DNA from 2 places in the Hydrogenophaga soli genome. Region 1 is predicted to be linked to the other one. Evidence: predicted binding sites of a transcription regulator. Region 1 holds the regulator's gene; the other holds the start of a gene.
What was found. Region 1 encodes HrcA, which represses chaperone genes, less so after heat shock. Its sites were predicted from a motif close to TTAGCACTCNNNNNNNNNGAGTGCTAA; they were not measured.
Positions count from the first base shown of each region.

Region 2: a site for HrcA is predicted at 2,413-2,439, ahead of groES (co-chaperone GroES). Genes of this name have one in related genera too.

Region 1 covers NZ_BAAHAK010000005.1:319,148-323,131, reverse strand. Annotated here, with positions in the region: gene recN (DNA repair protein RecN) at 1-223, opposite strand, end outside; gene ACYVB7_RS11670 (NAD kinase) at 236-1,162, opposite strand; gene hrcA (heat-inducible transcriptional repressor HrcA) at 1,199-2,227, shown strand; tRNA gene ACYVB7_RS11660 (tRNA-Ile) at 2,277-2,353, shown strand; tRNA gene ACYVB7_RS11655 (tRNA-Arg) at 2,464-2,540, shown strand; gene greB (transcription elongation factor GreB) at 2,636-3,181, shown strand; gene ACYVB7_RS11645 (RelA/SpoT family protein) at 3,183-3,984, opposite strand, start outside.
Region 2 covers NZ_BAAHAK010000010.1:51,200-55,183, reverse strand. Annotated here, with positions in the region: gene metK (methionine adenosyltransferase) at 1-1,058, shown strand, start outside; gene ACYVB7_RS16745 (DUF2799 domain-containing protein) at 1,088-1,630, shown strand; gene ACYVB7_RS16740 (C40 family peptidase) at 1,657-2,220, opposite strand; gene groES (co-chaperone GroES) at 2,540-2,830, shown strand; gene groL (chaperonin GroEL) at 2,925-3,984, shown strand, end outside.

The DNA.
Region 1 (3,984 bases):
CGTCGGGTGTGAGTTGGAACTCGGCGGTGATGTCCGCTTTGTCCTGTCCAGCCCGCACCACGGTCGGGTCGGCCCTTCCACCCAAGGCCAATTGCAAGGCGTCAATCAAGATGGATTTGCCGGCACCGGTCTCCCCCGTCAGCGCGGTGAAGCCTTGGGCCAGGTCGAGGTCCAAGTGAGGGACGATCACGAAGTCTTTCAGGGCAATGCGAAGCAGGCTCATGAACAGGCAAGGTCAGGGCTGGGCACCGACGGTGTTTTCATTCCAGTGCAGCTTGTTGCGCAGGGTGTCGAAATGGCTCCATCCCAGGGGGTGCAGCAGCGTCAGTGTGTGGGTAGATGCTCGCACACGGATCTGGTCGCCGTGCAGCAGGCTGGTGATGGTCTGCATGTCGAAGTTGGCACTCACTTCACGTCCGCCCACCACTTCGACCACGATTTCTTGGGTGCTGGGCAGCACAATGGGGCGGTTGGACAGGGTGTGGGGCGCAATGGGCACCATCACCCAACCCCCAATCGACGGATGCAGCAAGGGCCCCCCTGCCGACAGCGAGTACGCCGTTGAGCCAGTGGGTGTGGAAATGATGAGGCCGTCCGCGCGCTGGCGCGCCACGAAGCGTCCGCCCACCTCGATGCGCACTTCCACCATGCCAGCCGACGTGCGGTTGACCACCACATCGTTCATGGCCAGGGTGTCGAAGATGCACTCACCGTCGCGCCACACCTCGGCATGCATCAGGGTTCGCGGGTCTTCCTCGTACTCTCCCCTCAACATGGCCGACAGGGTGGCGGGAAACTCCTCGAAGCGCACATCGGTCATGAAGCCCAGCCGCCCTTGGTTGATGCCGATCACCGGCACGCCGTGGTGGGCCAACTGCCGGGCCACGCCCAGCAAGGTGCCGTCTCCGCCGACCACCAGCACCAGATCACATTGGGCGCCGATGTCGGGCAAGGAAAGGGTAGGGTACTGGGTCAGGCCGGTGTTGTGGGCGGTTTCGTGTTCCAGCACCACTTCGCAACCCTGGCCCACCACGAAGGCGGCAATGCTGTCGAGCGCATCTCGGGAACCCATGGCCTGGTACTTCCCCACAACGGCCACGCGGCCAAATCGGGGAGGGTTGGCCAAAGGGTTGGACGGTGGCGTTTGCCCGGGCAAAATCATGCTGAAATTACAACACAGCTCAAACCTAGGGCACGCATGCTAGACAGTCGCGCACAGTTGTTGATGAGGACCTTGGTCGAACGGTACATCGCCGACGGTCAGCCCGTGGGGTCTCGCACCTTGTCGAAAGCCGCGGGGCTGGACCTGTCGCCAGCCACCATCCGCAACGTGATGAGTGACTTGGAAGACTTGGGTCTCATCGCCAGCCCCCACACGTCGGCCGGGCGCATTCCGACTCCCAAGGGGTATCGGCTGTTTGTGGACACCATGCTGACGGTGCGCCGTGACTCGCTCGACCTGTCCACCGAATTGCCGCCCACGGGCTTTGAGCCCGATCAGCCTCAGCGCGTCATTTCAAATGCGGCTCAGTTGCTGTCCAACCTGTCTCACTTTGTGGGTGTGGTGATGACGCCGCGCCATGCGTCGGTGTTCAGGCACATCGAGTTTCTGGCGCTCTCCGAGCAGCGCATCCTGGTCATCATCGTCTCGCCCAATGGGGATGTGCAGAACAAGGTGGTCACCACGCCAGTGACCTACACCGCCAGTCAGCTGGTTGAGGCAGCCAATTTTCTCAACACGCATTTTTCAGGACTCAGCCTGGACGTGGTTCGCGAGCGCCTCCGGGCCGAGGTGGACACGTTGCGAGGTGAAATCACCGCACTCATGCAAACAGCGGTGGACGTGGGCATGCAGGCCATGGCCTCCAAGGACGAGGTGGTCATCTCCGGGGAGCGCAATCTGCTCACCGTGTCCGACTTCTCCAACGACCTGGGCAACCTGCGCCGCATGTTCGACCTGTTCGAACAAAAGGCACAACTCATGCGGCTGCTGGACGTGTCCGAGCAGGCCGATGGGGTGCGCATCTTCATCGGGGGCGAAAGTCAGGTGGTGCCTTACCAAGACTTGGCCATTGTTTCAGCACCCTACGAGGTGGACGGCACCGTGGTGGGCACGCTGGGCGTCATCGGCCCGCAGCGCATGGCCTATGACCGAATGATCCAGATCGTGGACATCACGTCCAAGCTGGTGTCCAACGCCCTCAGTCAAAACAAGCCCACAGGTTGAACACGTTTTCTGCGCCCTGGGCAGCCCGGCATACAATGTCGGGTTGGTCGGGGCGTTAGCTCAGTTGGTCAGAGCAGGGGACTCATAATCCCTTGGTCGCTGGTTCGAGCCCAGCACGCCCTACCAGTCACCCGAGGGGTTCATCGTGTGACGGCAATGTGCAAACACCCGGTGAATGCAGATTGTTTTGAAAAAGTTGAAGAGCCATCGATTTTCGCGTTATAATCATGGCTTCAGCGGCTGTAGCTCAGTTGGATAGAGTACTTGGCTACGAACCAAGGGGTCGTGGGTTCGAATCCTGCCAGCCGCACCAAAATGGAAGCCTCGCAACTTGAAGAAGTTGCGAGGCTTTTTCACTTCTGATCCTCAAGGCGCTTTGGCCCTTGATGTGCAACTGTTCTGTGTGACATGAGCAAAGCATTCACCCGAGAAACGGATCAGGACGACGACGAAGACAGCGTCGGTTCTCCCCTTGTCCATTCAGGCAAAAACTACATCACCCGAGCAGGCTATGACCGCCTGCGCAACGAGTTGCTGACGCTCATTGATGAGGAGCGTCCCCGGGTGGTCGAGGTGGTGCACTGGGCTGCGAGCAATGGCGACCGTTCCGAAAACGGTGATTACCTTTACGGCAAAAAACGCTTGCGGGAAATTGACCGCCGCATCCGATTCCTGACCAAGCGGCTGGACCATGTGGAAATCGTCGATCCCTCCGTCCATCGCGGCACAGATCAGGTTTTCTTTGGCGCCCGGGTGACCTACTTGAGGCCTTCGGGGGCGGAAGTGACCGTCCGCATTCTGGGTTTGGATGAAGCGGACAGCAGCCAGGGGGAAATCACCTGGATTTCACCCGTGGCTCGGGCCTTGCTCAAGGCAAAGGTGGGGGACGAGGTGACGGTGATGACACCGTCGGGCGCGGAGTCGGTCGAAGTGCTGGATGTGCACTACGACTGATTCAAGCCCGCTCTTTGCCAGGGCGAATGCGTTGTGCACGCAAAACCGATGGTGTCCGTTTCAGTGAACGAAGCACATCGGCCAGATGGGCCCGGTCTTTCACGGTGATGGCAAAACGCAGGTCGGTTGCCAACTGAGCGCGCTCGTCATTCATGTTGACGTGGGTGATGTCGGCGCCAGCAGATGCGATGGTGGAGGCCACCCGGGCCAGCACCCCTTTGCCGTTTTCCACAGTGACCAGCAGGGCCACTTCGAAAGTGCGGGCGGTGTCTTCTGCCCATTCCACTTCCAAGAAGCGTTCGCGGTCTCGGTAGAGCAGTTTTTTGCCCACCGAACATTCCTCGGTGTGCACCACCAAGCCTTCGCCGCGCCCCAGGTAGCCCACGATGCGGTCACCGGGGATGGGGTGGCAGCAGTTGGCGAACTGGACCGATCCACCTTCGCTGCCGTCGATTGTGACCACGCCTTGGCTGATGGTTTCCTTTTCTTCGGCATACCGTGCCTGACTGATGAGCACCACGTCGGCCTTGATGCCGCGCTCGGCCAGCAGCATGGCCAGTTTCTTGCCCACCATGCTGGCAATGCGTTTGCCCATGCCGATGTCCACCAGCAATTCGTCGACAGATCGGTTGCCGGTGAAGCGCAGCAGTTTTTCCCACAGGCCCTGAAGGTCGCGCGCGTAAGGGTCGGGGAAGTCGGCCATTCCTTCTGCGCGAAGGGCTTGGTGGAGCACCTTTTCTCCCAGCGTTCGGGACTCGTCGTGCGCCATGGTTTTGAGGTGATGCCGGATTTTCGAGCGCGCA
Region 2 (3,984 bases), on a different contig from region 1:
CCGAAACCCTGACCAACACCGGGCTGGTGGTGCTGGCCGGTGAAATCACCACCAACGCGCACGTGGACTACATCCAGGTGGCGCGCGACACCATCAAACGCATCGGTTACGACAACACCGAGTACGGCATCGACTACAAGGGTTGCGCGGTGCTGGTGGCTTACGACAAGCAGAGCAACGACATCGCCCAGGGCGTGGACCACGCGAGCGACGACCACCTGAACATCGGCGCCGGTGACCAGGGCCTGATGTTCGGCTACGCCTGCGACGAAACGCCCGAGCTGATGCCCGCCCCCATCTACTACGCCCACCGCCTGGTGGAGCGCCAGGCCCAGTTGCGCAAGGATGGCCGACTGCCCTTCCTGCGCCCCGACGCCAAGAGCCAGGTGACCATGCGTTATGTGGACGGCAAGCCCCACAGCATCGACACCGTGGTGCTGTCCACCCAGCACAGCCCCGACCAGAGCGAAACCGCCCACAAGATGAAGGACAGCTTCATCGAGGCGGTAATCGAAGAGATCATCAAGCCCGTGCTGCCCAAGGAGTGGCTGCAGAACACCCGCTACCTCATCAACCCCACAGGCCGTTTTGTGATTGGCGGCCCGCAAGGCGACTGCGGCCTGACCGGGCGCAAGATCATCGTGGACACCTACGGCGGTGCCTGCCCCCACGGCGGTGGCGCCTTCAGCGGCAAGGACCCCTCCAAGGTGGACCGCTCAGCCGCTTATGCCGCCCGCTACGTGGCCAAGAACATCGTGGCCGCCGGTCTGGCCCGCCAGTGCCAGATTCAGGTGGCGTATGCCATCGGGGTGGCCAAGCCCATGAACATCACGGTCTACACCGAAGGCACGGGCGTCATCCCCGACGCCGAGATCGCCAAGCTGGTGGAAGCCCACTTCGACCTGCGGCCCAAGGGCATCATCAACATGCTGGACCTGCTGCGCCCCATCTACAGCAAGACCGCCGCCTACGGCCACTTTGGCCGCGAAGAGCCTGAGTTCACCTGGGAGCGCACCGACAAGGCCGCCGCCTTGCGTGCCGCCGCCGGGCTGAAGTAACCCAACCCGCGTCTCTGCAGGAGCCCGCCATGCGCTCGACCCCACTCGCCTTGGCCCTGTTGGCCGCCGCCACGCTGGGGCTGAGCGGCTGCGCCACCCTCAGCGAAGAAGAGTGCAAAACCGCCGACTGGGGCCGCCTGGGCTACCAGGATGGCGCGGCGGGCCACCCCGAAAGCCGCTTGGCCGAACACGCCGAGGCCTGCGCCAAGGTGGGCATCCGCCCCCTGGCCGACCTGTGGCGTGGCGGGTGGGACCAGGGGGTGCGCGTGTACTGCGTGCCCCGCGTCGGCTGGAACGAAGGGCTGGCCGGACGCAGCTACCAGGGCGTGTGCCGGGGGCGGGGGGAAGAGGCTTTCCTGCACGCCTACCAGACCGGCGCGGACATCCACCGCGTGCAGTTGCAGATCAACAGCAACGCCTCCGAAATTCACCGGCTGGAGCGCCAGCTGTCCAAGTCCAAGGACGACAAGGAGCGCCACCGCCTGCGCGAGCGCTTGCGCGACCTGGACTGGGCGCAATCGCGGCTGCGCTCGGAACTGGGTACGCTGCGCTTCAACGCCCCTCGGTACTGACAGGGCCGACGGGCGCAGCCCTCACCTCACTGCACCTCCCCATTGAGCAGCCGCTCGGCCAAGGTGCCGTCGTCGGAGCGCGACATGGGCGTGGCCTCTTGGCTGGCCATCATGGGCGGGGCTTGCACGGGGAGGACCGGGTCAGGCTCGGGCAGGCCCCAGGGGCGACGAAAGTGCACGCCCTGCCTGGCCCAATAGCCGCTGTCCAGCCGTTCCAGCTTGACCGCGCCACCCGTTGACGGGGCATGCACAAAACGCCCCTGCCCCACGTAAATGCCCGCGTGGTTGGTGCGTCCCTTGACGGTGAACACCACCAGGTCACCCGTGCGAACCCCGTCGCGTGGCACCGCCTGCCCCCAGTCGCTCAGCTCCGCCACCGTGCGCGGGGTGCGCAGCTGGGCCGCGTGGCGGTACACATAGGCAATCAGGCCCGAGCAGTCAAAACCCGCCTCGGGCGTGTTGCCACCGTAGCGGTAAGGGGTGCCCACCAACCCCATGGCGTACAGGGTGGCGGACTGGGCTGCATCGGAGACCGGGGGCTCAGGCGTCCGCAGGGGTTCGGCCTGCCCCACGGACGGACGTTGTGGCACGGGGGTTCCGCACCCCGTCAACACCAGGGCCAAGGCAAAAAAGAGAGGTTGCCACCATTTCATGGGGGCTGATTGTCGAAGCAATTCACTCCGAAATCCAGAGCAGCTCACGCTTTCTCAACAAGCGCTGCAGGGCCAGCACGCATAAATTTTGAAAACCCGGACTTGAAATGCACGGCGCCAGCCCTATCATTAGCACTCGCTGGGGTTGAGTGCTAGCAGCGCCCGCCGCCGCGGAGCCTCCGCCCCACCGCCGCCCCCTTGAGGGGTGGCAACCCATCCTCGTTTCGATGTTGTTCCTTCTGATTTAGGAGATGTTATGAACCTGCGTCCTCTCGCCGATCGCGTGATCGTCAAGCGCCTGGAAAATGAAACCAAGACCGCCTCTGGCATCGTGATCCCCGACAACGCCGCAGAAAAGCCCGACCAGGGTGAAGTCCTGGCCGTCGGCCCCGGCAAGACGAACGACAAGGGCGAAACCAAGGCCCTGAGCGTGAAAGTGGGCGACCGCGTGCTGTTCGGCAAGTACAGCGGCCAGACCGTCAAGGTCAACGGCGACGAACTGCTGGTCATGAAAGAAGATGACCTGTTCGCCGTGGTCGAGAAGTGATCGACCAGAACTCCTGATTTGATAGCTGCTACCGCTTTCAAATAAAGCGATAGAGCCATTTTTGTTTGAATTTTTGAATTTGTAGGAGCCAAACATGGCAGCAAAAGACGTGGTTTTCGGCGGTGAAGCCCGCGCCCGCATGGTTGAAGGCGTGAACATCCTGGCCAACGCGGTCAAAGTGACCCTGGGCCCCAAGGGTCGCAACGTGGTGCTGGAGCGCTCGTTCGGCGCCCCCACCGTGACCAAGGACGGTGTGTCCGTGGCCAAGGAAATCGAACTGAAGGACAAGCTGCAGAACATGGGCGCCCAGATGGTCAAGGAAGTCGCTTCCAAGACCTCTGACAACGCTGGCGACGGCACCACCACCGCCACCGTGCTGGCCCAGGCCATCGTGCGCGAAGGCATGAAGTACGTGGCCGCCGGCATGAACCCCATGGACCTCAAGCGCGGCATCGACAAGGCTGTGGAAGCCCTGATCGCCCAGCTCAAGGCCGCCTCCAAGCCCACCACCACCAGCAAGGAAATTGCTCAAGTGGGCTCCATCTCCGCCAACTCTGACTCCAGCATCGGCGAAATCATCGCCAACGCCATGGACAAAGTGGGCAAGGAAGGCGTCATCACCGTGGAAGACGGCAAGAGCCTGCAAAACGAACTGGACGTCGTGGAAGGCATGCAGTTCGACCGCGGCTACCTGAGCCCCTACTTCATCAACAACCCCGAAAAGCAAGCCGCCCTGCTGGACAACCCCTTCGTGCTGCTGTACGACAAGAAGGTGTCCAACATCCGAGACCTGCTGCCCACGCTGGAGCAAGTTGCCAAGGCCGGTCGTCCGCTGCTGATCATTGCCGAAGACGTCGAAGGCGAAGCCCTGGCCACGCTGGTGGTCAACACCATCCGCGGCATCCTGAAGGTCGTGGCCGTCAAGGCTCCTGGCTTCGGCGACCGTCGCAAGGCCATGCTGGAAGACATCGCCATCCTGACCGGTGGCAAGGTCATCGCCGAAGAAGTGGGCATGGCCCTGGACAAGGTGACCCTGGCCGACCTGGGCCAAGCCAAGCGCATCGAAGTGGGCAAGGAAAACACCACCATCATCGACGGCGCTGGCGCTGCCGCTGACATCGAAGCCCGCGTGAAGCAAATCCGCGTGCAGATCG